DNA from 2 places in the Companilactobacillus sp. HBUAS56275 genome. Region 1 is predicted to be linked to the other one. Evidence: predicted binding sites of a transcription regulator. Region 1 holds the regulator's gene; the other holds the start of a gene.
The links. Region 1 encodes HrcA, which represses chaperone genes, less so after heat shock. Its sites were predicted from a motif close to TTAGCACTCNNNNNNNNNGAGTGCTAA; they were not measured.
Positions count from the first base shown of each region.

Region 2: U8526_RS07270 (ATP-dependent Clp protease ATP-binding subunit) is a predicted target of HrcA. The motif match lies at 3,333-3,359, and genes of this name have one in related genera.

Region 1 covers NZ_JAYKKK010000001.1:578,554-594,400, reverse strand. The annotation lists gene U8526_RS02695 (proline--tRNA ligase) at 1-176, shown strand, start outside; gene U8526_RS02690 (PolC-type DNA polymerase III) at 216-4,517, shown strand; gene rimP (ribosome maturation factor RimP) at 4,636-5,109, shown strand; gene nusA (transcription termination factor NusA) at 5,120-6,325, shown strand; gene rnpM (RNase P modulator RnpM) at 6,340-6,648, shown strand; gene U8526_RS02670 (L7Ae/L30e/S12e/Gadd45 family ribosomal protein) at 6,648-6,944, shown strand; gene infB (translation initiation factor IF-2) at 6,965-9,814, shown strand; gene rbfA (30S ribosome-binding factor RbfA) at 9,826-10,185, shown strand; gene truB (tRNA pseudouridine(55) synthase TruB) at 10,939-11,850, shown strand; gene ribF (riboflavin biosynthesis protein RibF) at 11,863-12,798, shown strand; gene hrcA (heat-inducible transcriptional repressor HrcA) at 12,989-14,035, shown strand; gene grpE (nucleotide exchange factor GrpE) at 14,052-14,621, shown strand; gene dnaK (molecular chaperone DnaK) at 14,661-15,847, shown strand, end outside.
Region 2 covers NZ_JAYKKK010000003.1:153,125-168,971, forward strand. The annotation lists gene U8526_RS07250 (hypothetical protein) at 1-186, opposite strand, end outside; gene U8526_RS07255 (hypothetical protein) at 242-988, opposite strand; gene ptsP (phosphoenolpyruvate--protein phosphotransferase) at 1,088-2,815, opposite strand; gene U8526_RS07265 (phosphocarrier protein HPr) at 2,815-3,081, opposite strand; gene U8526_RS07270 (ATP-dependent Clp protease ATP-binding subunit) at 3,407-5,605, shown strand; gene U8526_RS07275 (PepSY domain-containing protein) at 5,940-6,503, opposite strand; gene U8526_RS07280 (hypothetical protein) at 6,615-8,588, opposite strand; gene U8526_RS07285 (MucBP domain-containing protein) at 8,861-9,835, shown strand; gene U8526_RS07290 (L-lactate MFS transporter) at 10,002-11,237, opposite strand; gene U8526_RS07295 (flavocytochrome c) at 11,265-13,691, opposite strand; gene U8526_RS07300 (NADPH-dependent FMN reductase) at 13,691-14,311, opposite strand; gene U8526_RS07305 (LysR family transcriptional regulator) at 14,538-15,485, shown strand; gene U8526_RS07310 (hypothetical protein) at 15,590-15,847, opposite strand, start outside.

The sequences.
Region 1 (15,847 bases):
GTCCCGGTGTTAAATTTGCTGACTCAGATCTAATTGGTATTCCTATTAGAATCACTGTTGGTAAAAAAGCTGGCGATGGAATTGTTGAACTAAAGATCAGAAGTACTGGTGAAACAATTGAAGTAAGTAAAGATGAATTAGTAAATTCAGTAAAAATATTGCTTAAGAATCAGTAATGAGGCTTAGGCCTTTTTTTATTTTTTGAAGGAAAGAATATGTCAGACACAAAACAACTTTTTGAAATTTTAGTTAAACAAATCAAATTAGATAGCTTATTGCCATCTAATGATGCGTTTATCGATGGAAAATTAAATAAACTTGAAGTTCATAAGAACAGTAAACGCTGGACATTCTTTTTTGAATTTAAACGCGTATTGCCATTCAATGATTTCATGACTTTTGTTAAAGCCTTGAAAGCTAGTTTTGATGGAATCGCCCAAATTGATTTTGAAATCAAAACGACGGATTCAGAATTATCTGAAAAAGATATTAAAGATTATTGGAATTATGTTTTGAATGATTGCAACGTTGAGTCGCCGATGGTTCTAGATAAGATCAGTCAGACGCCACCTCATGTTGAGAATGGACAAGTCTTTTTAGATGTTTCTAATAGTTTTATGGCTGATTTTGTTGATGGAAAACTCATTGATGGACTTCAGTCAGAATATAGTAGTCTAGGTTTTCCTGATTTTAGAATTAGAACTAACGTTGACAAGGCCAAGTATCAAGAAAAGGCTGAGGCGATGAAAGCTGCTAATGCTGAAAAAACTAAGCAATTTCAAGCTAAGGCTAAAGAAGCTAGTGAAAAGAAGGCGGCTAAACCTGTTGGTAATGTCTCCAAGGTAGGACGTAAGATTCCTGATGATCAAGAAATTACGCAAATGGTCGACATTATTGAAGAAGATCGTAACAAAGTTGTTGAAGGTTACGTGTTTGATATTGATGTTCGTAAGTTGAAATCAGGACGTTCGCTCTTGATTATGAAGGTTACTGACTATACTTCATCGTTCAGTATCAAAAAATTCTCTAATGGTGAAGATGATGAAAACTTCTTTGCAGCATTAGATCAAGGTTCTTGGATCAGAGTCCGTGGTAATGTTCAGGAGGATAATTTCTCACGTGAACTAGTTATCATGGCCAATGATATCAATGTGATCAAACATGAGATGCGTAAAGATACCGCTGAAGATGAGAACAAACGGATCGAATTACATGCTCATACCAACATGAGTCAGATGGATGCGATTCCTAGTGCAACTGATTTAATCAAACGAGCTAGTGATTGGGGACAAACAGGTATTGCTATTACCGATCATCGTGCTTTACAGGCCTTCCCAGAAGCATACAATGCTGGGAAAAAATTTGGCGTCAAGATTGCTTACGGTGTTGAGGTCGACCTAGTCGATGAAGGCAATCCAATTGCTTATAATTTACGAGATCAAGTGTTAGATGGTTCTGAATATGTAATCTTTGATACCGAGACTACTGGACTTTCGGCCGTTTACGATTCGATCATCGAAATTGGTGCTACTAAGATGAAGAATGGCGAAGTGATCGATAGATTCGACAAATTTATCAATCCTGGTCATCCCTTGTCTGAAGTAACCACGAATTTGACTAGTATTACTACTGAGATGGTTCAAGATGCTCCTGATGAAACGGTTATTATTGGCGAATTTATGGACTTTATCGGTGATGATATTCTAGTTGGTCATAACGTTACTTTCGATATGGGCTTTATGAATGCTGCTTTAACAAGAATGGGACGTCCAAGATTATCAATGCCAGTTATTGATACTTTGGAAATGTCAAGAACACTTCACTCTGAATACCGTAATCACAAGTTGGATTCTCTAGCCAAACGTTATCATATTGTCTTGGAACATCACCATAGAGCTGATTCTGATGCTGAAACAACTGGTTACTTGATGTACAAGTTGTTCGATGAATTGGAAGATAAGTTTGGAACAAGAAACGTTAATCAATTAAATGATCACGTTGGTGGTGAGGAAGCCTACAAACAGGCTCGTCCAAGTCACGCTGTCCTCTTGGCTAAAACTCAAGCTGGATTGAAGAATATGTTTAAAATTGTTTCTTATTCAATGACACGTTACTTCTATCGAACGGCTCGTGTACCAAGAAGATTGTTGAATAAGTATCGTGAAGGAATAATTGTTGGTTCTGCTTGTGAAAATGGTGAAGTCTTTACTAGCATGATGCAAAAAGGTTATGACGATACTCGTGAATTAGCACAGTATTATGATTACCTAGAAGTTATGCCTCAAACGTTATATCAACATCTAATTGATATTAAAATTATTAAAGATGAAGATGCTTTGCAGGAAATCATCAAGAACATTGTCAAATTAGGTAAAGAATTGAATAAACCTGTTGTTGCAACAGGGGATGTCCACTACCTTGATCCACATGATAAAGTTTATCGAGATATTGTTATCAAAGCTGTAAAGAGTAATGCTTTAGCTCGTCGACCAGAATTGCCTGATGTGCAGTTTAGAACGACTAATGAAATGTTTGATGAGTTCGATTACTTGGATCAACAAACAGAACAAGAGATCATCGTTGATAATCCTAAGAAAATTATGGATTCAATAGATGAGATTTCTCCAGTTAAAGATAAGCTCTACACTCCAAAGATGGAGGGGGCCGAAGATGAAATTCGTAGTTTAACAATGAATAAGGCCCATGAACTTTATGGTGATCCTTTGCCAGAATTAGTTCAAAAACGTATGGATCGCGAGTTAAAGAGTATTATCGGAAATGGTTTCTCTGTTATTTACTTAATTGCTCAACGTCTAGTTTATAAATCTAACAAAGATGGATATTTGGTTGGTTCCCGTGGTTCTGTTGGATCTAGTTTCGTTGCCACGATGACTGGTATTACCGAAGTTAATCCTTTGCCACCACATTATCGTTGTCCTAATTGTAAGTACTCTGAATTCTTTACTAAAGGTGAAGTTGGTTCAGGATATGATCTACCCGATAAGGATTGTCCTAAATGTGGTACTGATATGAAAAAGGATGGTCAGGATATTCCGTTTGAAACTTTCTTAGGTTTCAAGGGTGATAAGGTTCCTGATATTGATTTGAACTTCTCTGGTGACTACCAACCAGTAGCCCATAACTATACCAAAGTATTGTTTGGGGAAGATCACGTATTTAGAGCTGGTACTATTGGTACAATTGCGGATCGAACAGCTTTCGGTTATGTTAAAAATTATGAAGAGTTAACTGGGCAGAATTTCAGAAACGCTGAAGAAGAACGTTTGGCAATGGGGTCAACTGGTGTAAAGAGAACTACTGGTCAACATCCGGCTGGTATCATTGTTGTGCCCGATTATATGGATATTTTTGATTTCACTCCAATTCAGTATCCGGCCGACGATCAAACAGCACTCTGGAAGACCACCCACTTTGATTTCCATTCAATCCATGATAATATCTTAAAACTAGATATTCTGGGACATGATGATCCCACGATGATTCGTATGCTACAAGATTTATCAGGAATTGATCCTAAGACTTTGCCAGTTAAAGATCCTGGGGTCATGGAATTATTTAGAGGAACTGATTCTTTAAACGTTACACCTGAACAGATCTTTTCTAAAACTGGTACTTTGGGTGTACCTGAGTTCGGTACTCGATTCGTTCGTGGTATGTTGGAAAAAACACATCCAACGACTTTCGCCGAATTGCTACAAATTTCAGGACTATCACATGGTACTGATGTGTGGTTGGGTAATGCCGAAGAATTGATCGACAAGGGCATCGTTACTCTGAAGGATGTTATTGGTTGTCGTGATAATATCATGATGGATTTGATTCACTATGGTATGGATTCACAGATGGCTTTCCAAATTATGGAGCATGTTCGTAAAGGACGTGGTATTCCTGATGATTGGAAACAAGCCATGAAAGATGCCGATGTTCCTGATTGGTATATTGATTCTTGTTTGAAGATCAAGTATATGTTCCCAAGAGCCCATGCGACAGCCTATATTATTATGGCCTTAAGAATTGCTTACTTTAAAGTTCACCATCCACTTTATTATTACTGTGCGTACTTCTCAGTCCGTGCTGATGATTTTGATTTAGTTGCGATGACTACAGGTAAGGATGCCGTTAAGGCTTCAATGAAGGCTATCAATGATAAAGGGATGGATGCTTCTACTAAAGAGAAGAATCTTTTGACTGTTTTGGAATTAGCCAATGAATGTTTGGAACGTGGCTTTAAGATCAAAATGGTTGACCTTGATAAGTCTGATGCCTTTGATTTCAAGATTATTGATGATAAGACAATATTAGCACCATTTAACGCTATTCCAGGCTTGGGTGATAACGTTGCTAAACAGATTGTGGCTGCCCGTGAAGAACAACCATTCTTATCTAAACAAGATTTAGGAACTCGTGGTAAAGTATCAAAAACAGTTATCGAGTATATGACAGAAAATCATGTTTTAGATGGCATGCCAGACGAAAATCAGTTATCATTGTTTTAGCTATGGTTCTTATAAGTTGCTTTAATACGTAATATATGTTAAATTAACTACTAGTTAATTACTGATTAATGAGTGAGCAGAAATGCTCACTCTTTTTATTGCCGATTACTTTGGAGGAATGTCCTTGGATACAAAAGTTGAAGAATTAAAAGCCATTTTACAGCCAATCTTAGATCAACATGATTTTTATCTTGTTGACTTAGAGTTCGTTCATGAACGTGGAGATTGGTATTTGAGAGTTTGTGCAGATAAGAAGGGCGGAATCAGCATCGATGATTGCGCGCTTATTAGTGAGGAGTACGGTGAAAAGTTGGATGAATTGAATCCAATTGATCCTGCTTATTACTTAGAGGTTTCATCTCCAGGTGCAGAACGCCCCTTAAAGAATGATGAAAGTCTCGTTGACAGTGTCGACGACTATGTCCATGCATCGCTTTATCAAAAACAAGATGGTCAAAAAGCTTTTGAGGGAACTTTAATTGAGGTAACGGATACCAAGATAACTTTGAATGTTAAAGTTAAGAATTTAAAGAAACAAGTAGAAATTAGTCGAGACAACATCGCTAAGATCAGACTTGCAATCGAATTCTAAGGAGAAAATCATGAGTAAAGAAATGGTTGAAGCACTTGATGCGCTTGAAAGCGAAAAAGGTATCAAGAAAGAATATGTTATTGAATCACTAGAAGCTGCTCTAGTAGCTGCTTATAAGAGAAATTACAATCAAGCTCAAAATGTTAAAGTTGAATTTGACGCAAAAAAGGGTAATATACATGTTTATGCGGTTAAAGAAGTCGTTGAAGACGTTGTAGATGATCGTTTAGAAGTTAGTCTCGAAGATGCTCAAAAGAAGAGTAGAGGTTATGAAGTTGGTGACCATGTCCAAGAAGAAGTAACACCAAAGGATTTTGGACGTATTGCTGCTCAAACGGCTAAACAAGTTATTATGCAACGTGTTCGTGAAGCTGAACGTGATATCATCTATAATGAATATAGTCAGTATGAACATGAAATCATTCAAGGAACAGTTGAACGTAGCGATAATCGATATGTTTATATCAATTTTGGTAAAATTGAAGCTGTTATGTCTAAGAATGATCAAATGCCAGGTGAAACTTACAACTCACGTGACAGAATCCGTGTTTATGTAACTAAGGTTGAAAATGCTACAAAGGGACCACAAGTCTTTGTATCTAGAACAGATCCAGGTTTGGTCAAGAGATTATTTGAACAACAAGTTCCAGAAATATATGATGGAACTGTAGAAATTGTCTCAATTGCTCGTGAAGCTGGAGATAGAACTAAGATTGCTGTTAAGTCTGACAATCCTGACGTTGATCCTGTTGGTACTTGTGTCGGTCCTAAGGGTACCCGTGTTCAGGCCGTAGTTGACGAATTGAATGGTGAAAACATTGATGTAGTGCCATATGTTGATGATCCAGTTGACTTCATTGCCAATGCTTTGAATCCAGCTGAAGTTATTGCTGTGCAATTTGATGAAAATGATAAGAAACAATGTATTGTAATTGTTCCGGATTATCATTTATCATTAGCTATTGGGAAGAAAGGTCAAAATGCACGTTTAGCTGCTAAATTGACTGGCTACAAGATTGATATTAAACCTGAATCACAAGTTGAATTCGTTGACGATAATGATCAAGACGTTGACATCAATGATGTTGAAAGTGGCAAGATCGATATTGAAAAAACTCGTGAAAATGCTGCAAACGCTGATGATGCACAAAATCCAGCTGCAATTGATTCAGAAGATGTAGATAACGAAGAAGAATCAACAGACTCAGAAGAATAAGAGGGGTGATAGATTTGGCAACTCGTAAGATACCTATGCGTAAAGATATTTTGACGAATAAGATGTATCCCAAAAGAGAAATGGTAAGGATCGTTAAAGATAAAGAGGGTAACATCTCAATTGATCCAACAGGCAAAAAGGCCGGCCGTGGCGCTTATGTTGGATTAGATCCTGAAGCCATTAAAAATGCAAAATCTAAAAAATCACTAGAAAAAGTGTTCTCACATGCAGTACCAGAGAATTTTTATGATGAATTATTTGATTTTGTCGATCATCAAAAGGCAAGAATGGATCTTTTTGGTGATTTGGGAAAGAAACATTAATGAACTCATTTTATAATTTTTTAGGGTTAGCTGTTAGAGCTGGTAAATTTATCAGTGGAACAGAACTAACTATAAACGGCATTCGGGATGGAAAAGTTAAATTAGTTATTATGGCTAATGACTGTAGTCCACGAACAATGAAAGATTTACATAATAAAGCAAGTTACTATAAAGTACCGGTAATTGATACGGTGGATAGTGCTTCGTTAAAAACTGCTATTGGAAAAGACAGAAAAGTTATGGGAATAACAGATTATGGATTTGCTAAAAGGTTAAAAGATATTATGGACAATTAACAATTAAGGAGAGTGATAGGATGGTCAAAAAGAGAATTTATACTATTGCAAAAGAAAACGGTGTTGAGAATCAAGTAATTCTTGATGCTGCTACAAAGTTGGGTATGGATGTGAAAAACCATATGTCATCAGTAGATGAAAATGATGAAAAGAAAATTGTAAGTAACTTAAAGAGTGGTAAAAAGCCAAGTAATAACGGTAATAGACCTGCCCCTGTTCAACACAATAACCATGCACAAAAATCTACAGGTGAAAAAAGTGAAGGTAGTAATCACAATTCAGGTGATCACAAGACTAAGATCAAGATTACTGCTGTAAGAAGAGATGCTAATAAGGGTAAGGGTCATTTTGACCATCGCAATAACAATCACAACTCCAATGGTAATCGTCCAAACAGCAATAATCATCGCCCAAATAGCAACAATGCTAACAATAGTAATAACAACAATAACAGTAACAATCGTAACGAACGCAATAATCGCAATGGCAATAATAATGAGAATAGAAGAAATGATAACCGCAATTCTCAATCACGCGATAATCGCAATCGTAACAACAATAACCGCCGTGATCGTTCTACTGTACAAGGACAAGCTCCACGTCCAAGACAAAGTGCTGGTAACAAGTATCTAGAACAATTTAAGACAAATATTCAAGATGCTAGTCGTATTCCTAGTCATCCAACTAGAAATAATAACCATAATGCTAACAGCAATAATAATCACAATAGTGATAACCGTAAGAACAATCACCGTCCTAACAATAACAATAACGAAAATCGTTATAGAAACAACAATAACAACCATAATAACAACAACACTAATAGCAACAATAATAATCGTAACAACAATTCCCAAAACAGAAGACCAAATAACAACAATAATGTAGCTGCAAAGGCCAAGGAAGCTCCAAAGTCAACGGTTGCAAATACTAATATTCCAAAGCCAGAGTATAAGAAGGCAAAGCCAACTAATAGTAATCGTGACTTTGGACATAAGCAAAATCTTGCTAATCCATTTGGTAGTCGTAAGAAGAAGAAGGAACGTAAACGTCAACAACGTCAACGTACCGAACCTAAGAAGCCAATGCCACAAAGAAAAGAACGTCCATTGCCAGAAACACTTGTTTACACTGTTGGTATGAACGCTCAAGATATTGGTAAGTTGATCCATAGAGAGCCAGCTGAAATTGTTAAGAAACTATTTATGCTTGGTATTATGATCAACCAAAACAAGTCCTTAGATAAGGACACAATTGAACTATTGGCTGCCGATTACGGTATTAAGGCTGAAGAAAAAGTTCAAGAAGATGTTGCCGATATCGACAAGTACTTCGAAACAGAAGCCAATACAACTGATAACTTAGTAACACGTCCACCAGTTGTAACTATCATGGGTCACGTTGATCATGGTAAGACAACATTGCTTGATCATTTGAGACATACACACGTTACAGCTTCTGAAGCTGGTGGTATCACACAACATATTGGTGCCTATCAAGTACGTCTTCAAGACAGATTGATCACATTCTTGGATACTCCAGGACATGCTGCCTTTACTAATATGCGTGCTCGTGGTGCTGATATTACAGATATCGTTGTTCTAGTTGTTGCAGCTGACGATGGTGTTATGCCACAGACAATTGAAGCTATCAACCATGCTAAGGCTGCAAATGACCCTATCATCGTAGCTATCAATAAGATCGATAAGCCAGGTGCTAACCCACAACATGTTACTGAAGAATTGATGAAGTATGATCTTGTTCCTGAAGATTATGGTGGGAATACTATTTTTATTGATATTTCAGCTAAGATGGGAACAAACATCGATGAATTGCTAGAAATGATCTTGCTTGAAGCCGACGTTTTGGAACTTAAAGCAAATCCTAAGCAAAAAGCTATTGGTACAGTTATCGAAGCTAAATTGGACAAGGGCCGTGGACCAGTTGCATCACTATTGGTACAACAAGGTACATTGCATGTCGGTGATCCAATTGTTGTTGGTAATACCTTTGGCCGTGTTAGAACAATGACTAACTACAATGGTAAAGAAATTGAAGCCGCTAAGCCTTCAGAACCAGTAGAAATTACTGGTCTAAATGATGTTCCAGAATCAGCTGATAAGTTTGTTGTCTTCGATGATGAAAAGACAGCTCGTGCAGCCGGTGAAGAACGTGCTAGTCGTGCGCTTCAAAAGGAACGTCAAAATACTAACCCTGTAACACTTGATAACTTATTCGAAACAATGAAAGAAGGAGAACTTAAACAAGTCGACGTTATTATTAAAGCCGATGTTCAAGGTTCTGCTGAAGCCATTGCCGGAAGTTTGAAGAAGATCGATGTTGAAGGCGTTCGCGTCAATATCATCCATTCAGCCGTTGGTGCTATTACTGAAAGTGATGTTAACCTTGCTGCTGCAAGTAATGCTATCATCATTGGATTTAACGTTCGTCCAACAGCTCAAGCTAAGATTCAAGCTAAGGATGAAAATGTTGATATCCGTCTACATAGAGTTATTTACAAGGCTATCGATGAAATTGAAGCTGCCATGAAGGGTATGCTAGAACCAGTTTATGAAGAAAAAGTTATTGGTAACTTAACAGTCCGTGAAACATACAATGTTTCTAAGATTGGTACAATTGCTGGTTGTTACGTAAACAGTGGTAAGATTCAACGTGATAGTGGCGTAAGACTTATCAGAGATGGTATTGTTGTCATGGAAGGTAAGCTTGCTTCACTTAAGAGATTTAAGGATGACGTTAAGGAAGTTGGTTCTGGATTCGAATGTGGTATCACAATCGAGAACTACAACGACATCAAGATTGGTGACGAAGTTGAAGCCTATGTAATGGAAGAAGTTCCAGTTAAATAGGAGATGAGAATATGGTAAAACATCGAATTGGTCGAGTTGAACAAGAGATTCAAAAAGAAGTTAACGATATTCTTTTAAAACGTGTTCGTGATCCTAGAGTTCAAGGAGTTACAGTAACTGGTGTTGAGATGACTGGTGATTTGCAACAAGCAACCATTTATTTTAGCATCTTATCAGAAAAGGCTAGTGATGTTGAAAAGACACAAGCTGGCTTAGATAAGGCTACTGGACTAATTAGAAAAGAATTGGGTCAGAAATTAACGTTATATAAAGTACCTGAATTGGAATTTAAGCAAGATCAATCTGTTCGCTACGGTGAAAAGATCGATAAGTTAATTGCTAAGTTACATCAGGATGAAGCAAACCGTTAATACAATTTGATATAAAAAAGATAGGTAAATCCGAAAGTGGATTTCCTATCTTTTTTGGTTTGGGGGGATGTGCTTAAGGTGCCGTCCTCCACAACAAGAAAATTTGACTGGAACGCCATGGGTACGACTTGAAACTAATAATTTTGCACTTCGCGCAAAATCATGGATTTCCAAGCTCGGCCTTTCCCTAAGTAATAAATTGCTAAGGGAATCTCATGGCTGAGTCAATTTTCTTGTTGTTCCGGACTAAATCCGGCCTTGTTTATTAATCATTGTAAAATCCAGATACTAAAAAACAGACTCTATTAAGAGATTCAAGCATATTTGCGTGTCTTGAAATACTTAATGGGTCTGTTTTTGGTTTAGAATTTAAAAGTTTATATTTTAACCATGTAAGATTAGATGATATCTAACTGCTGTATTTTTTTCGATAATATTAGAAACGAGTGTCTAGTCGGTAGTAAAAAATCTGTGGGCCCTCAGTGGTGAGATTCTACTTAGCTTGCGAAGCAAGGTTAGTAGAAGACCGAGCTTAGAGATCCATGATTACGCACAAAGTGCGGAATTATTAGCTCTAAGTCGTGTCCACCACGTTCCAGTGGCCCACAGATTTTCTACTACCGACGGCAACATAACACTTAATTTGTTAGTATTTACCTTAGTTTAACTCCCACACTTTTTTACAACTTCTTTTCATTCTATAAAAATACTAGTAAAATCATTGTTAATGACATTTTAGATACGGAGATTATTATGGACGGAGTAATTCCATTAAATAAAGAAATTGGACAAACTAGTTCAGATTATGTTTATAAATTAAGAAAAGTATTGCATACTAAAAAAATTGGTCACACAGGGACATTAGATCCACTAGTAGACGGAGTTTTACCTATCTGTGTGGGACAGGCTACTAAGCTAGTAAACACTCTTACAGGCTCTCCTAAAGAGTATGAGGGTGAGATCACATTAGGTAGATCAACTACAACTGAGGACCGTGAAGGGGATACTGTTGAAGAAAAGAAATTGAGTCAGCCGATTGCTGTTGAAGATTTGAATCAAGTTTTTCAACAAATGACAGGTGATTTGACTCAAATTCCTCCAATGTTTTCAGCGGTCAAGGTCAATGGTAAAAAGCTGTACGAATACGCTCGTGCGGGCATTGAAGTTGAACGTCCTAAACGCCAAATTCACATCTATGATTTTTATATCATGGGTGATCCTGTTTTTGACGAGAAGACAGGTTACCAGACACTCAAATTCCACGTTAAGTGTTCTAAAGGAACTTATGTTAGAACTTTAGCAGTGGAGTTTGGTAAAATCTTAGGTTATCCTGCATTCATGTCACAATTGACACGTGTGAAGAGTGCTGGCTTTTCAATTGATGAAACTTTTACTCTGGGACAAATTGAAGAGATGCTTGATAAGAATGATACAAGCTTTTTGAAATCAATTGATGAAGTCTTAAGTAATGTTCCAAAACACGAATTAACTGATGAGGAATGGGAAGTACGGGTTTCACATGGTGGTTTTTTGGAACCGGAAATTGATTCTGATAAGGAAGATCAATTACGTGTGCAAAGAGCTGGCGTGACTAAGGCACTTTACAAGTATGATAAAGTAAGGGATATGTGGATTCCAGATTTAATGTTACTAAATAATAAGTAGAAGAGATTGAAAATGCAGATTACTAAAGTTAAACATCCACTTCTAGTGCAGCAGCTTCCTACTGAGGATACAGTTTTGATCATGGGCTTTTTTGACGGAGTACATCTTGGTCATCAAAAAGTTATCAAAACAGGGGTGGAGCTTGCTAGAAGACATGGTCTACAATCAGTTTTGCTGACCTTTGATCGTTCTCCTAGAACGGTATATCAACATGAAAAAAATTATAAATATCTTTCAACTATGGATCGAAAGGCTGAATTGGTGGAAAAACTCGGAGTAGATCGACTTTACTTTGTAGAGTTTGGACAAGAGTTTGCGCAATTGAAGCCGCAAGAGTTTGTTGATCAATATATGATCAATTTGAGAGCTAAGTTCGTAGTGGCTGGTTTTGATTATACTTACGGTAAAAAAGATATTGCTAACATGCAAACTTTGTCGCAGTATTCACGGGATAGGTTTGAGATTATAACGGTTCCGGAACAAGTTATTGATGATCGAAAAATTGGCTCCAGTGCTATAAAGAAATTTATTGCTACTGACAAAGTAGAAGAGGCTAATAAATTTTTGGGCTACACTTATCAAAATCAGGGAACAATCGTTCATGGACTTCAGCGCGGTCGAACCTTGGGCTACCCCACTGCCAATTTGGCAACCAAAGGAGATCAGGTAATTCCTTCAATTGGAGTTTATGCGACGAGAATTCAAGTTGGCGATACTTGGTATGATTCCATGACTTCGGTTGGCTACAACGTCACATTTAAAGAAAATACAGGTGTCACAATTGAAACCAATATTTTCGATTTTGATGCCGATATTTATGGTGAACATGTAGCTTTAGAGTGGGTCAAGTATTTACGTGGAGAAGTTAAGTTCGACGGGGCAAAAGGCTTGGTTGAACAATTGAAGCTTGATAAGATTAATTCCATTGCAGCTTTACAAAAGAAATGAGAATGATAAGCAACATCTACATGAAGAATTTAATTCCTTAGGGATTTGGACTCCAAAGTAGGTGCTGCTTATTTTTTCAGCAAATAATTTTAAAAATTAAGTATGCATACTTGACACTAAAGGGATAGATTGTTATATTTTACATTGTTAGCACTCAGGTATGAATAGTGCTAAAAAGGAGGACGGTATAATGCTATCACAACGTCAAGATGCTATCTTGAGAGAAGTCGTGCGCATATTTACAGATACCGGCCAGCCGGTTGGTTCGAAGACATTGATGAATGAATTACCTTTTCATGTAAGTTCTGCGACAATCAGAAATGAAATGGCAGTGCTTGAAGAAGTGGGTTACCTCGAGAAAACTCACCTTTCCTCAGGTAGGATTCCTTCAGCGATGGGATATCGTTATTATCTGGATCATTTGGTACAGCCAACTAGTGTACCGCAAGATATTGCACAGAGAATTGACGATGACTTTGGTAAAACATATCATCAAATTGATGATATTATCGAACAATCTGCCAAGATTTTATCTCATTTAACTAGTTATACAGCTATCACATTAGGACCAGAGAGCAGTTCAGTCCTTTTAACGGGCTTTAGAATCGTTCCTTTGAATCCACATCAACTTATGGCAATCATTGTCACAAGTGATAATAATGTTGAGAATAATATTTATACAATCGATGATGATTTTGATACTTCATTAATTGAAAAAATTGTGAATATTGTGAATGATAAATTAGTTGGACAACCTTTACCTAAGGTTATTCAAATGTTACATACCGATGTTCCAGCAATTCTTTCAGAATATATGTATTCAACAGATGGTCTGTTGGATATGATGGATCAGCTCTTTAGAAAAGCTGGTGCTGAAAAGTATTATGTTGATGGACAATTGAATTTGTTAAATTACGCTAATAACGATGATTTATCGCAAGTTCAGTCGTTGTTCTCAATCATCAATCAGAGTACTGATTTAAGAAAATTAATTGATCCAAGCATTTCTGATGACAGTATTAAAGTTCGTCTGGGAAGTGAGCTTGGGAGTGATGCGTTAAAGAATTACAGTATTATCACTGCTAATTATGATGTTGGTCATCATGGTAAAGGTGTTATTGCTTTATTAGGACCAACAACAATGCATTATTCACAGTTGATAGGTTTACTTGGTGAATTCAGAGTTGAATTGGCCAAAAGATTAATTGATTATTATTCAAGGTATGATGATTCTTGAAATTTAGGAGGAAGTAATGGCAGATAAGGAAAAAGATCAAGATTTGAAGACTGCTAAAGAGGCAGCTCAAAAGACTGATAAGAAAACTGACGATAAAGAGTCAGCTAAAAAGGATGCTAAGATTGATCCCAAAGATCAAGAAATCAAAGATCTTAAAGCCAAGAATGATGAGTTGTCAGACAATCTTTTAAGAACTCAAGCTGAACTTCAAAATATGAACAAACGTCATAGTAAAGAAGTTGCAGGAATTCTTAAATATGATGGTCAAAAATTAGCAACTGAGATTCTTCCCGTGATTGATAATCTTGAACGTGCTCTTGCAGTTGATGCTGACGATGATGCATCAAAACAACTCAAAAAGGGTATTGAGATGGTTCAACAGCATATGGCTAAGGCCCTTGAGGATAACCATGTGACTGTTATTGACAATGCTGGTGAGAAATTCGATCCAGCAAATAGTCAAGCTGTTCAAACTGTTCCTGCTGATGATAAGCATAAGAAGGATACAGTCGTTCAAGTTTTACAAAAGGGTTATAAGTTAGAAGATCGTGTGCTTCGTCCAGCAATGGTCGTTGTCGCTCAATAGTAAGTAATTAAATAAAGAAATTAAAAGAGGTTAAGGTTTATGTCAAAAGTTATTGGTATTGATTTAGGTACTACAAACTCTGCTGTAGCCGTTCTTGAAGGTGGCTCTCCAAAGATTATTACAAACCCAGAAGGTGCAAGAACTACTCCTTCAGTCGTTGCATTCAAAGATGGTGAAATCCAAGTCGGTGAAGTTGCAAAGCGTCAAGCAATCACTAACCCAGATACAGTTTCATCAATCAAGCGTCACATGGGTGAAGCAGGTTACAAAGTTACTGTAGCCGGCAAGTCATACACACCACAAGAAATTTCAGCTTTCATTTTACAACACATCAAGAAATTCTCTGAAGACTACTTAGGTGAAGATGTTACAGATGCTGTTATCACAGTTCCTGCATACTTCAATGACTCACAAAGACAAGCTACTAAGGATGCTGGTAAGATTGCTGGCTTGAACGTTCAACGTATTGTTAACGAACCAACAGCTTCAGCACTTGCTTATGGTCTAGATAATGACAAGGGTGACGAAAAAGTTCTTGTTTATGACCTTGGTGGTGGTACATTCGATGTTTCTATCCTTCAATTAGGTGATGGTGTCTTCGAAGTACTTTCAACAAATGGTGATACACGTCTTGGTGGTGATGACTTTGACCAAAAGATCATCGACTGGTTAGTTGAACAATTCAAGGCTAAGAATGGCGTTGATTTAAGTCAAGACAAGATGGCTCTTCAAAGATTAAAGGATGCCGCTGAAAAAGCTAAGAAGGACTTATCAGGTGTTGCTCAAACATCAATCAGTCTTCCATTTATTTCATCAGGTGCTAATGGCCCACTTCACTTGGAAGAAACATTGACACGTGCTAAGTTTGATGAATTAACAGCTGACTTAGTTGAAAGAACAAAGATCCCTGTTGATAATGCATTGAAGGATGCTAACTTGACAAACAGTGATATCGATAAGGTTATCTTAAATGGTGGTTCAACACGTATCCCTGCTGTTCAAGATGCTGTTGCTAAGTGGACTGGCAAAACACCAGATCACTCAATCAACCCTGATGAAGCCGTTGCCCTTGGTGCTGCTATTCAAGGTGGTGTTATCTCTGGTGATGTTAAGGATGTTGTTTTACTTGATGTTACACCTCTATCACTTGGTATCGAAACAATGGGTGGTGTCTTCACTAAGTTGATCGATAGAAATACAACTATCCCAACAAGCAAGTCACAAGT
Region 2 (15,847 bases), on a different contig from region 1:
TATACCATAAACAATTCGCTTGCTCAATTCCGACACTACTTGAATTAACGCTAATAAGAAAATCAATAAAATTTCCCACGGAAAGTTGCTGAAAATCCCTCGATGCTGACTTAGGTTGATAACACTGGTAATGACGATCCAGATTCCAATGAAAATCAAAAAATTTCTGATAACTTTATTTTTCATTATTTCCCCTCCCTGTGGATAGTGCTTCTACTAGCGTAACATATTTATAAAAATTCTACTTTTGATTAAATTTATCGGTCAATTTATAAATATTTTTAAAGTTATGTTTGGCGGCACTATTATTGAAAGCCGGATTATTAATTTGATAATTACCATTAACTTTTACCCAAAAAGTCGTCTCTGGATTATTGATGGTATAAAAATTACCCGTATTCAAATTAAATTTTTGATACATCTTCTGCTGTTGGTTATTCTCGGGATGATAATTTCCAATTCCCATAATCAGCTGACTACCAATTTTAGGCATAGGAAATGTAGCACTTGGATAGTAAATAGTTTTCTGAGAATTTTTTATTCCATAATCACCATATAGATACTTACCTTTGGTTAATCCTCCTGCAAAAACCGTTTTAATAGTCTTACCTTGAAGACTTTTATCACCACTGATAACTTTACTAACATATATCGTTGCCTTCGTCTCAGGAGCTATGGGACGACTTATCATTGACGTTAGATTAATTAATTGTCCTTCAATTAAATACTGATTGCCATTCTCTAAACTCTTTAATGTAGTCGCCGTATCATCATAACCTTTTGGAATTTTAATAAAGGCATTTTTATATTCATTTTGATCTAATACCTTTACATCTTTTAACTTTTTATTCCAATTTTTTTGGTTAATCTTTATCGTATTATTACGTTGTTCTGTCTTCACCCGTTGATTGTGAGTTGATGGTTTATTTTGACAGCCACTCATTAAAAAGACACTCATTATCATTACAAATAGAACTTTTAGTTTCATTAATTAGGACACCCATTTCTTTGATTACTAAAAGTGTATCATGATATAGCTTTTATTTGGACAAAAAAAAGAGCCCGCTAAGCGGACTCTATTAATTAACTATTTTTTATTAACGTATTCGTCAACAAGTTTCTTGTTATCTTCGTTAGTGATTGATTCGTTAACAGCACGATCTGCCAATGTAGCAAGATCTTTTGTGCTCAACTTCTTCATCAAACTTCTTACACGAAGAACTGATGTGGCACTCATTGAGTACTCATCAAGACCCATGCTCAATAGCAATGGAACCATTGTGTTGTCACCAGCAGCTTCACCACACATACCAGCCCACTTGCCCTCTTTATGAGCTGAATCAATAACATGCTTGATCAATCTCAAAATTGAAGGGTTGTATGGTTGATATAGGTATGAAACATGTTCATTACCACGATCAGCAGCCATTGTGTATTGAATCAAATCGTTTGTTCCAATACTGAAGAAATCAACTTCCTTAGCAAATTGATCTGCTAAAACAGCAGCGGCTGGAACTTCCATCATCATTCCTAATTGAATGTCGTCAGAAACTTCTACACCATCTTTAACTAACTTAGCTTTTTCTTCTTCAAAGACCTTCTTAGCATCTCTGAACTCTTGCAATGTACCGATCATTGGGAACATGATACGCAATGTACCAAAAGCAGATGCACGAAGCAAAGCTCTTAGTTGAGTTCTGAAGATTTCTTGTCTATCCAAACTGATACGGATAGCACGGTAACCTAAGAATGGGTTCATTTCTTCAGGAAGTGGTAAGTATGGCAAATGCTTGTCACCACCGATATCCATAGTACGGACAACGACAGCCTTACCTTTCATTCCTTCAAGAACCTTCTTGTAAGCCTTGAATTGGTCTTCTTCTGTTGGAAGACTTTCTGATTGCATGTATAGGAACTCTGTACGATACAAACCGATACCTTCGGCACCATTTTCAATAACACCTTGTAGGTCATCTGGAGTACCGATATTAGCAGCAATATCAAAGTGTTTGCCATCAGCAGTAACTGTGGCTTCATCCTTTAATTTTTCCCATTCTGCTTTTTCTTCAGCAAAGTCTTTAGCTTTTTGTTGATACTTCTTAATATCCTCATCAGAAGGATCAACAATAGCTGCACCACTTAAACCATCAATAATAACTGTATCTCCGGCTTTAACATCTTTAGTGATTGTGTCAGTACCAACAACAGCTGGCAATTCTAGTGAACGTGCCATAATAGCTGAGTGGGCTGTACGACCACCGATATCAGTAACAAAACCTTTTACATACTTTTTGTTTAATTGAGCTGTATCACTAGGTGTTAAATCATGAGCAACGATAACAACTTCATGGTCGATCAATGCTGGATTTGGTAAATCAACTCCTAGTAAGTGAGCCATGACACGCTTTGTAACATCACGAACATCGGCTGCTCTTTCTTGCATATATGGGTTGTCTGTCATTCCTTCAAAGATAGAAATGAAGTTTTCGGATACATCATGTAATGCTTGTTCAACATTAACCTTTTGATCCTTAACCTCTTGTTCAACTGCACCCGTAAATTCTGGATCAGCCAAAATCGCCTTATGAGCATCAAAAACTTGAGCTTCTTCTTCACCTAGAGATTCTTTAGCGATATCTCTGATCTTTGTAAGCTCATCATCTGATGTTGAAATAGCATCCTTAAGACGGCTGATTTCTGCATCAGCATCTGAAATACTTTTCTTAGTGAAAGACAAATCTGGTTGAACTAAAAGGTATGCTTCTGCAGTAGCGATACCATCACTAGCTGCAATTCCCTTAATAGTTTTAACCATTATTCTGCCAATCCTTCCTTTGTCATTGTTTCTGTAATAGCTGCAACTGCTTCAGCAGCATCGTCACCGTCAGCAGTGATTGTAACGTCAGCACCTTGGCCAACACCAAGTGACATAACACCCATGATTGACTTCAAGTTAACTGATTTACCTGAGAATTCAATGTTGATATCTGAACTGAACTTGCTTGCTGCTTGTACTAGCATTGTTGCTGGACGTGCGTGGATACCTGTTTCTGCGATAATGTGAAAATCTTTCTTTTCCATAATTAATACCTCACCATATAATATAAAATTCTGTAGTAACACTACAAATATTCACTAATTAATTTACCATTATCTCTTATTTTTCACAAGGGCTTTGCTTAAAAAACAGCAAGATAAGTCAAGTGTGATAAGCTGTTTAACGCTTACAACCCCCGTCACTGAAAGCGTTTATATTATTAATCTTTTTCAAACAAATTTGAAAAAAATATTTTTTTCTTCCATAGAAGAAGTTATTTTCTAAAATTTAGGACTTAGCACTTGCATTAGTCGAGTGCTAATTATATACTACCGTTGTATCCTGTGCAAAAGGAAAGGTGGGGTGCGTATGCTTTGTCAGAATTGTCATAAAAATGAAGCGACAATTCATTTGTACACGAGTGTTAATGGTCAACGAACAGAAATCAATCTCTGTCAGGACTGTTATCAGAAATTAAGAAATCAAGCTAACGAAGGTATGAATAATATGGCACAAAATCCATCTGGTGGATTTTCTAGTTTCGAAGACTTGTTTAACGCCCTAAATGGTGCTCAACAACCTAATGCTTTCGAGCAACAAGGTCCTCAAACTCAAACTGGTGGCGGCAATGGTAATGGCCGTAGACCTAGAGGTAATGGAGTCTTAGATCAATATGGTGTCGATTTAACCGATCTTGCTAAAAAAGGTCAAATTGATCCTGTTATCGGTCGTGACAAGGAAATAAACCGTGTAATTGAAATTTTAAATAGAAGAACTAAAAATAATCCTGTTTTAATTGGTGAAGCAGGTGTAGGTAAAACAGCTGTTGTCGAAGGTCTTGCACAAAAGATCGTCGACGGTGACGTACCTGAAAAGTTGCAAAATAAACACGTTGTACGTTTGGATGTAGTTTCATTAGTTCAAGGTACTGGTGTACGTGGTCAATTTGAGCAAAGAATGCAACAACTAATCAATGAATTACAAAAGAATAAGGAAATTATCCTATTCATTGATGAAATTCATGAGATTGTTGGTGCAGGTAATGCTGAAGGCGGCATGGATGCAGGTAACGTTTTGAAACCTGCCCTAGCCCGTGGTGATCTGCAATTAGTCGGTGCTACTACTTTAAATGAGTATCGTACAATTGAAAAAGATTCCGCTCTTGAACGTCGTCTCCAACCTGTTCAAGTAAATGAACCAAGTGTTGATGAAACCATTCAAATTTTGAAGGGTATCCAACCTAAATATGAAGATTATCATCATGTAAAATTCTCAAGTAAAGCTATTCAATCAGCTGCTGAATTATCAGCCCGTTACATTCAAGATCGTTTCTTGCCTGATAAGGCTATCGATTTAATTGATGAAGCCGGTTCTAAGAAGAATCTACAAATCAATCATGTCGATATGGCTGACTTAGATAACAAGATCTCCGATGCTGAAGTTCAAAAGCAAGCCGCTCTTCGTAATGAAGATTATGAAAAAGCCGCTTACTATCGTGATCAAGTTACAAAGTTCCAAGAAATGAAAGATGGCGCTAAGAACGAACCAGCTGACAATAACACTGTTACTGAAAAAGATATTCAAAAAGTTGTTGAAGAAAAAACTAATATTCCTGTTGGTGAACTTCAATCCAATGAACAAGCTCAATTGAAGAATTTGGAACCCGATTTGAAATCACATATTATTGGCCAAGATAAGGCTGTTGGTGATGTAGCCAGAGCTATTCGTCGTAATAGAGTTGGTTTTAACAAATCAGGTCGTCCAATTGGTTCCTTCCTATTCGTTGGTCCTACCGGTGTTGGTAAGACTGAACTTGCTAAGCAATTAGCACGTGAACTATTCGGTTCTGAGGATTCAATGATCAGATTCGATATGTCTGAATACATGGAGAAACATTCAATTTCTAAGTTGATCGGTTCGCCTCCAGGGTATGTTGGTTACGAAGAAGCCGGTCAATTGACTGAAAAAGTTCGTCGTAATCCATATAGCTTAGTCCTACTTGACGAAATTGAAAAAGCTCATCCCGATGTAATGCATATGTTCTTGCAGATCCTCGATGATGGACGTTTAACAGACTCACAAGGTAGAACAGTTAGTTTCAAGGATACTATTATCATCATGACTTCTAACGCCGGACAAGGGCTCCAAGAAGCAAATGTTGGTTTTGGTGCTGAAGCTAGTGGTACAACAAACTCAGTTATGAACAGACTATCAGAATTCTTCAAACCAGAATTTCTAAATAGATTTGATGGTATCGTAGAATTCAACTCTCTAACAAAGGACAATCTACTTAATATTGTTGACTTAATGCTCGACGATACTAACAAGATGATTGCCGACCAAGGTCTAAGTATCCATGTAACTAAGGATGCCAAAGATAAATTAGTTGATTTAGGTTACAACCCTAAGATGGGTGCTCGTCCACTCCGTCGTGTCATTGAAGAACAAATTGAAGACAAAGTTGCTGACTACTTCCTTGATCATCCAAAGGATAAGGATCTACAAGCAAGCATTGTCAAAGGTGAAATTAAAATTTCTAAGTATAGTGCACCTGATACCGAAGAATAATAGTGGTGCTTTCTAATACAGATCCCAACGGGGTCTGTATTTTTTTAGACACTCTTTGTGGCTACGCCACTTAGAGTGTCTTATGCATGTGACCACGGGTCACATACGTTCCTTTTTTTCTTTGTGGCTATGCCACTTAAAGCATCTTATGCATGTGACCACGGGTCACATACGTTCCTTTTTTTCTTTGTGGCTATGCCACTTAAAGCATCTTACGCATGTGACCATAGGTCACATACGTTCCTTTCCTTTCTTTTTTACATTCACATATATAAACTACGTAAAAATGGCCATCAATTCTTTATCTTTCGAGAATTGATAGCCATTTTTCTATCTAATCACTTTCAACTTTCAAAACCTTACCACTTTGAGCATCGATCTTAACTTCTTTTTCTTGGGAACCATTCTTAACCTTAACTTCCCAATAAGTAGTTCCTAAATCCTTTTCCAAATTAAACTCGATACTGTCCCCCTTTGCAGCATTCTCAGCTATTGATGCAGCTTTCTTAACACTAATTAACTTATCCAGATCAAGACTCTCGTTCTTACGAGTGGTTTCATTTTGATCTTCTTCATCCAATTCCTCTTCAGAGTTTTGAATTATATTTTTATTTTTAGCATTTATCGTAACTTGATATTCTCTTAATTCGTCAATCCCTTCTACTTTATAGACAGGACCTCTAAATGATTTTTCTAACTCTAACGAAGTAATATCCGTCTTAGGGTATTTCTTTTGATAGACCTTAATAGCATCATCAGCGCTAACCTTTATTGTATTCTTCAAAACTTTTGAAGAGCTAACTTTATCTGATGCATTCTTAGTATTATTCGTGGAACAACCTACAAGTAAAACAAACATGAATATGGCGACAGTAATTTGCAAAAAACGTTTCCTCATTATCGTATCCTCACTTTTTTGATTACTTTGTACCATAAGTATACTGAATTCATTTCCATTGAAACAACAAAAAAGAGCAAAATCATTTCTAAATTTTGCTCTTTTAATCATTTATACACTATCTTTTATTTCCCAATTGAGAGTCGTCGAATACGTTCCAACAGTATTCACTTTAGAATCCATATATAATAAGATTCCTTCATCACGACCCCACCCTTGAGAATTCAAAGGTTCATCATTTTCAGTCTGATAGACTGATACCGGATTATTTAACAAGTCATAGTAAGTCTTACCGTTATAAAACCTCAGATGACCTGACAAAACTTCGGAACTATTCTGATTCTTAAATTCACCTACTTGTTCAACATTTAAAACCACTGACTTTTTATTTCTTCTTGTATCTTCAATATCAACAAGATTATTAGGTAAATTTAGCTCGTCTGGACGGTTCAAAGTGCCTTCGGACATGACGGAATTCAACGTTCCATAATCAATGTCATTGGCATTCTTAATTGCCACGGTATCCAAAGTATAATTGATTATATTTTGGTTCCCTATTTTTTGATAGGCAATTCCATCATCATCCTTACCAGTGATATACGGAATCGAATCGGAACTATCTTTTTTATCTATTCCCGCTACTTCGGTTTCAACGTCAACAGTATGACTTTCATTGATATTGAAAGCCAATCCTGAAATAACTAAATCCGTTGCATTCGTTGTTGAATTACTCGATAGCTTATAGTTATCAGTTTCAGCATCGTCAATTTTAACTGATTTAACAGTTGTTCCATTTTTCAAAGGTAATGTATAAGTAGCATCATTCAAACGTCCACCTGTTGTATTATTTTTCAAAGTATCGTGGTAAACTACTTGATCACCATTGTTTACACCAAATAACATATTGTCAGTATTCGTGCCATCATTAAATGTACTATTTTCCATAGTATTAGTGATAGATATATTTGGTCCACCTTCCGGTTTCACATGTAAGAAAGCATCGTTTGTCGTATATGAATAGGTCTTACCAGCATATTTGATTTGAATAATGGCTAAAAACAAAGTTCCGTCATCATCCAGTGTTGTCTTAGGCGTTGTGTAAGATAATGCTTGAGGATCATCTTTTTGAATTTGTTCACGAGTATGGGTGATAGGATCCTCTTTATACCACTTGACCGTATAGTTATTATTATTTTCTCCATCATCGTCATTATCGTCTAAATCACCGATATTCCCACGCAAATCAAATGTAGCCGTCTTACCGGCATTCACGGTCTGATCTTCCAATCCACCACCAATTGTGATGTCCTTAAAATTAGAAATAGTACTACCATTTGGATTATGTAAAGTGGCTGTCACTCTAACTACACCAGATAAACGGGAAGTATTAGCTTCGATTTCCCCAGTTTCTTTATCAATAGTGGCTAAATTTTCATTATCAACACTCCAACTAACTGTACCTGTAAAGTTAGCGGGATCAGGATGTGCATGGGCCGTCGTTTCAGTGTTGACAAGATCATTTGATGAATTGTACAAATAATCATCATCAGCTGTAACTTCAACCCCTGTTGCATTTACCGGTTCAGGAACTGCATTAACAGTCGCCACATTGGAATATAAATAACTGGCCTTTGTATTAATTATTGGCATTTGCCAATAAACTTCTAATTGATAATATGTTTTGCCTACTTCACTTGGAGTTATGCTTAAAGTTTTTTTCTTGGCTGAACTAGATGTATCTTTACTCCAGGTCTTTCCATCAGTAGATTTATACCACTGATATTTCTTACTTGTATACCCAATAGTAAGAGCATACATTACCATCGAACGTCCAGCGTTACCAGAAATAGTTTTAGTTTGTCCAACTTCGAGATAAGTCTCTGATGCCGGCTGAAGGTTAAATCCACTTGTTAACCAAATACCCAAGAATTTAGTAGCATCACCACTAGGCTTTTTATAAGGCACTACCTCAGTTGTGTCTTCTTCCTGCGCTCCGACCTCTTTATAGTGTCTATTAAATGATGAGGCTGACAATATGGAAATAAACACTAGTATTAGTAACCAACGTTTCTTAAATTTCCGCATTATGAAACCCCTTTCTGTAATTAGCAATATAATATTATCATATGAGCGTTATATATAATTTCATTTTAGGAAACTTTATTTTTAAGAATATGGTTCACTATGATTTCTCTAAGAAAGTTTAAAAATTCCTTTAAATATCTTTAAGATACCTATATAAAGGGAATTTACTCATTTTTTTAATGTTAGAATTACACTAATCTAATGTTAGAAGGGAATTTATTATGGGAAAAAAGTATGATAATCATCACTTTTCCCATAACGGGGAAAGATCTATGGAAAATGACGTACTCTCACCTAAAGTAAAAAAAATAGCTCGCGATGATGTTGAGATCAAGGTTCACTATGTTGATTCTTTAGGCAAAGACATCTCTAAGCCAGTTACCATAAAGGGACATTATCTAGATAAGTTAGATATTCCTTGGCAAGAAATACCTGGGTATGTTTTGTCATCCGTTACTAACTTCCAACAGACATTTATTCCTAATTCTGATGGGATCTACTTAGTTTATGCCAGTCAACTGTCAGCTCCAGTTATTGTCTATCACCGTAACATCTACGGTAACCTCATCGCTGATCCACAATATCTTGTAGGTGACTTGAATCGTCAATTCGACTCACATCCATTACAAGAGGCTAATCACTTTTTAGTACATTCACCTAAGAATCCACATGGTCAATTTACTGATAAAGTCCAAGAAAAAGAATACGTTTATAATGTTTTACCTGTTAGGGAATTCAAAGTTAAAAAGAATTTGTATATCAGAACTAAAGACAACGTCAACGTCTACAACGAGCCAACTAGTAAGACTCCATTAGATAAGAACTTGCCTTACGGTACTGACTGGAAAGTTTATCGAGCCGTTCAAGAGACATATAATAGTACAATCTGGTACAACCTAGGTGGAAGCACTTGGATTCCAAGTACCGAACACATAATGACTAGGATTCTTCAACAACCTACTTCTCAACAAGAAATGTTGAAAAGTCCTTTAACTGAAACGGCTAGCAATATCAGCTACACTTATTCAGTTATCGACAGCATGAATATCAATCGTTCGGTCAAGATTCTTTATTACTCTGATCAATTCGTCACTGCCTGGAAGACGCCTTATGGAGATATGGACAATCAACATTTCCGTGGCGGTCAATCCGTTTTTGTTAAGACTTTGGTTCAATTGGACAATTACAGTGTTTGGGCCCAATTAGACGACGGTTATTACATTGAAAGCAAATATTTAAATCTTTAAGATTTAGTAAGTGAAAAATGTTTTTAACTAGAGATCCAAATAAAAACAGCTTCTATTATGAGATTCAAGCACATACATGTCTTGGATACTTAATAGAAGCTGTTATTTTTTATTTAAGAATTACGATCTCTTCCAGTTATAACTAGACTCGATAAAAATTACTTAATTAAGCCATCTTTCCAACCTCGTGTTGATTAGTGGCTCTTTTTTTCATTTGAATATAAACAAAGTTTGTTACTAAACCAACTAAGGCCACCACAATTGCTACATAAAAAGCTTTGGTGAAATCTCCACCATTACTTGCGGCCATGTTAACAGCTACTTTAGGAGCGAAGAATGCGGCTGCAGAATAGCCCACAAAGACGATCCCGTAGTTAGTTCCTTGGTTAGCAGGACCATAATTTTCCATAACCAATGGTGGGAAGACGCCCATGACGCCTCCAAAACATAGTCCTAAAACTATTATTCCTAATGCAAAACCAACTTGAGAGTGAATTGTTACCAATGCGATAAAGGCTAGAATTATTACACTCAAAATAATATTCAATGTTGAATTACGTCCTAGTTTATCTGAAACTGTTCCCCAGATAACTCGGCCGGCACAATTACTCAATGAATATAGACTTACATAAAATGCGGCAGTAGCGGCAGATAATTTAAACATTTGTTGCCCAATAACTGATGCATTAGAAGCTATCATCAAACCTGAGAAAGCTCCGGTACAAAGCATCATGAAGATTAAATAAAAGTAAGGTGAACGAAGCATCATTAGCCAATTCTTGTTAACAGCTTTTCCACCAGATTGGGCTGTTGGTGTCCAACCGGCTGGTTTAAAGTTAATAGGTGCTTCTTTAATGAAGAAACTAGCAATTAAAACAATTACTAAATAAATAATTCCTAACATTCTAAAAGCGTACAGTACATCATTATTTTCAATAAAGTAATTACCAATTGGAGCAGCAATAATAGCAGCACCACCCATTCCGGCTGTGATAATACCCGAAGCTAAGCCCTTTTTATCGGGGAATAACTTGATCGTATTGCTCAAACAACCTGAATAAGCTAAACCTTGCCCTAAACCACCGACTAGTCCGTATGATAAATACAACATTGCAGGACTAGTAACTAAACCAGTTAGAAAGAATCCTAATCCAAAGAGAATTCCGCCAATTGTAATGGACCATTTAGATAAACCTTTGTCCGTCAAAAATCCTCCCAAAATCATAGGAATCGGACTGATAGCTGAATTAATGGTAAAAGCTAACATTATTTGATCCATACTCCAGCCTTTAGTAGCACTCAATGGACCAGCGAAAACACTAAAAGCATAAACGGCTCCGGTACATAACAGAATTGCAGTTGAAGCGATTAAAACTTGCCAACGATTTATTTCCTTACTCATGATGCTTACCTACCTTTTACAGTATTTTTAAGATTCCATATCTTTCAAAGCATTATTTGCAGCAATACGTCCAAATGTAAAAATATCACTCAATGAGTTTCCGCCAAGACGGTTACCAGCATGAATTCCACCAGCAACTTCTCCAGCAGCATATAAACCAGGAATAACTTTTTCATCTTCATTGATAACATGTGCATCAGTATCAATCTTCAAACCGCCCATCGTATGGTGAACAGCTGGTTTTCTAGGTGTAGCGTAGAATGGTGCTTTTTCAACTTTTAGATCAAAAGCACTCTTATGAAATTCTGGATCTTCTCCGTTATCAACGTAAGAATTGTAATCATTAATAGTCTTAACAAAAGTAGCAGGCTCCATCCCAACTTGTTCGGCTAAACCTTCCAAAGTATCGTCACGATACAAAGTACCTTGTTCCACTTGTTTGTCGATTTGAGCTTGACTAGTGTTATAAGCTGTTTCCTTAATTGCATCATCAGCTATCAAGTAGAATAAACTTCCATTATCAATGGCGGCTTTTGTTAATTCGTCACGACTACCGTATTCATTAACAAAACGTTTTCCCTTTTGATTAACCATAACAAAATTCTGTGGTGGAACTTGTAGACCACTGAAGAGTTCACCAGTTTCGGGATCAGATACCGGCATCATTTGTGAGAAGCCCATACCGACTAATTCAGCACCAGCACTTTGGCCTAAGCGAATACCATCCCCCGTAATTGCAGGAGAATTAGTTGTCTTAATATTGTCATCAATATTTGACCAATAAGTGTTATACTTTTTCAACATCTTCGTATTGGCACCGAAACCACCTGAAGCTAGAACTACTGCTTTAGCGTGAACAATAATCTTTTTGCCATCAGAACTACGTGCGATAACGCCCTTAACTTGACCATCTTCAATGATTAACTGTTTGGCAGCTGTATCAGTAATAATTTGTCCATCATGATCTTCCAAATATTTCTTCAAAGCTTCAATAAAGGCAAATCCTTGACTGCCAAGTGGTTTATGACCACGTCTCCAAAGGGCACCAACTGGCATTGTTACTTGAGTTTTGTCAAATTTAACTCCAATATCTTCTAGCCATTTAACAGATTCTAGAGCATGATCAGTTAACTCTTTAACTAAATCGTATTGACCATAAATCTTGTTACCATTCAGATCTGTTCTCTTTCCACCAAGATAAGTTTGAATTCGGTGCAAAAGTTTAGAATCGAAGAGATAAGCTTTCTTATCTTCATTTTCTTTCAAATACTCAGCAATTTGTTTCTTAAGTGCTTTAAAATCAGCTAAGTATTCAGGATCAATCGTCTTTTCATCGATTTCCATAATTTCTTTGAGTGTATGACGTTCACCCGTAATTTCATCAAACTTATTTTGCCATTCTGGATCAGCCGCATTCATTGGACCACCGGCGCGAACGGTATTTCCACCAATAGCTGGGAATTTTTCAAGTACAATGGCTTTTTTACCTTGTTGAATCGTTCTAGCGGCAGCAGTTAAACCAGCACCACCAGCTCCAACGACAACAACATCGGTGTCATATTCGACAACGTTTTGTTTATTAGGACCACTAGACTTCTTACGTTTCTTCAAGATATCAGGATTTGCACCGGCCATTTTAACCGCCTTAGCTACCCCATCAACCACACCTTTACTTGTGATCGAAGCTCCAGAAACAACATCGACATTTAACGTTTGCCCATCGATAATTTGTTGCGGAATACGTTTGAAAGCAACATCAGCGATACCTTGAGTTTCACTGGATGTATCAATATCAATTTTTTCAATACGGTCATCAGATAGAGTAACTTCCATAGGTAGATCACCGTTATGACCAACAGCTGTAACCTTAAATGTTCCGGGTTCATAAGTGATGTCTTCTGGTATATTCATTTGTGCAATAATATCGGAGAACTTCATAAACTTAGCAAAACAGCTGTCTAAAAAGTCGATTGTGCGTTGAGCTTTCAGATCACCGTTGTCATCGAAGGCTTCTTGAACTTTACCCAACAAAAATTCTGAACCTGGCATTACGCTAGCATTAACACCTGGTGCATCCAAAATTTGACGCAAATGTAATTGTGCTCTGGATGAACCTTGAATGTTATAAGAAGCACCGACAATCATTACAGCCTTGCCATCTAATGGATGTAGGTTAAATGATAGCCATTCAATGATGCTCTTCAAAGCGGCTGGTATTGAGTGATTATGTTCCGGAGTGGCGATAATGACCCCATCACTGGCTTCAATTTTTTGATTGAATTCTTGAATAATAGGACTGTCAGATTGATCCTTTGATTCGTTGAACATTGGAACATCTTTTAATTCGAGAATTTCAATTTCTGCCTTATCAGCAAAATGCTTTTGCATAAATTCTAAAAGCATACGATTATATGACTTTTTGGCATTAGTACCAACAATTCCGATAAATTTCATTAGATATCCTCCCCATTTGCGACTTGGTCCCAAGAGAATTGCTTGTTGATTTCAAAGAATTTACTGTTAGATGTTAATTTTTCCGTTAATTTAACGAATGAAAGAAATTCCGAAAAATCATTATCCAATTCTTTAGCTTTGTCCTCATAAATCAATTGACCATCGTCATCAAAAGCTTCCAAAGCTCTTCCTAATAAGTACTCAACGTTAGGCATGATCAAAGCCTTTAGTTCTGGTGCTTCAAGGATCTGACGTAAATGTGCTTGAGCTCGTGATGTACCAAGAGCTCCTAGTGAAGCACCGATAATCATAACTGGTTTATTGATCAATGGACGTGTCGTGTAAGATAACCACTCGATAGCATTTTTTAAAACGGCTGGAATAGAATGATCATACTCAGGCGTAGCAAAAATCACTCCATCACTAGCTTCGATTTTATCTGATAACGTTTGAACGGCTTTGGGTGCTGTCTTATCCTCTGGTTCATCAAAAACCGGAATCTCATCAATTTCACAGATTTCAATTTCAGCTTGTTTGCTGTAATGTTGTTGCATATATTGTAATAAACGACGATTGGTGGACTCTGAAGAATTAGTTCCCACGATTCCAACTAATTTCATAGCAAATCTCCTCACAATTGTGTAAGCCTACACAATTAATTTTTTTAAATAAAACAATTTAATAAGTAGTCAAAATGTTACTATTTAATAGTAAAAGCTACCCACTAACTTCAGGGTAAATATCTTTTTCCTATGAGATTAGTCTATGGTAGGTTCATGAATTTGTGAAATATTTATTTAATTATTAAGCTATAAGTATTTAGCTATAAGTTAGGAATGACAGTCGATGCCGAAAACTGATTCTCTAAATATGCTTCGTTTTTTAGATACTTTGTTAAAACATGGTAATTATACGAAGGCCGCAAAGGACCTCTACATCTCACAACCTTATTTGACACAGACCATTCAAAGTGCCGAAAAAGAATTGGGAATTGAAATCATTAATCGTAAATCTTCTCCATTACAATTAACTGATGCTGGACGGATTTACTATCAGTATTTGAACTCTTTGGAAACAGAAAAAAGCAATTTTCAAAAACAAATTCTCAAGTACTCTTCTCCCAATAAAACGGTTATTCACTTGGGTGTACTGTCGAGTTTGGGTACTTACTTGTTGCCAATTTTCATGGAAAAATATCTGTCGACCCATCCTGAAGTTAAAATTGAATTACATGAAGATATACCGGAGGCCAATGAGAAAAAACTCTTGAACGGTGAAATTGATTTTCTCCTAGGGCAAAATCCAGAAACTATTTCACCACGTCTCAACGTTTACAATCGGGGAACTCATGGCTACTTTGCTATTATTCCTAAGACTTCTCGTTTCTTTCAAAAGGGCAAAAAATCATTGGAATCAAATTCGATTTCCATCAAAAATCTTTTAAAAGAAAAATTAGTTCTGACTACACATGGCTCTGCAATCAGGCGCCAAGTCGACTATTTACTTCAAAAATATAAAGTGACGGCAAACATTGTGTTAGAGAGTAACAACGTTTTTACCACTGCTAATCTCGCTACTAGTGGTTTGGGAATAACGCTTTTACCTGAGAGTGTCTATATCGCTCCCAATAGCTCTGAATACAATATTTATCCTTTGCCACAGAGCATCATTTCACTCGATTATTTCATTGCTTATCAAGCGGATAGAACACTGAATCAGGCTGAACAAGATTTGGTTGATTCTTTCTTAACTAATTTGCAAGAAAATATCGATCAAGATCCTATTTTGCTGTAAAAAGATAGAGGAAATTTCTTTTAGAGATACGCTTAAACTTCCCGTCTTCCTCAAATCAAAAAAGTTCATATCGACCAATAAGGTTAATATGAACTTTTTACTATCTACTTATCATTTTTTATTTTTTGACATATTTTATCAACAAATTCATCAGCCATCCCTTTTAAAAAGACACTGTTATAACTTTCAAAATACTTGCCGAATTCCTGTTTGTCCACCGAATATCCTCGATAGTCATTTGCTAACGTTATTAAAATTGTCTTTTTAGAATCAACATTGCGAATCCTCTGCCCTAAATCATGTACTAACTCCCCTGGATAAGTGACAATTCTTAGCTCGGGGAATTCATATATATATGCACT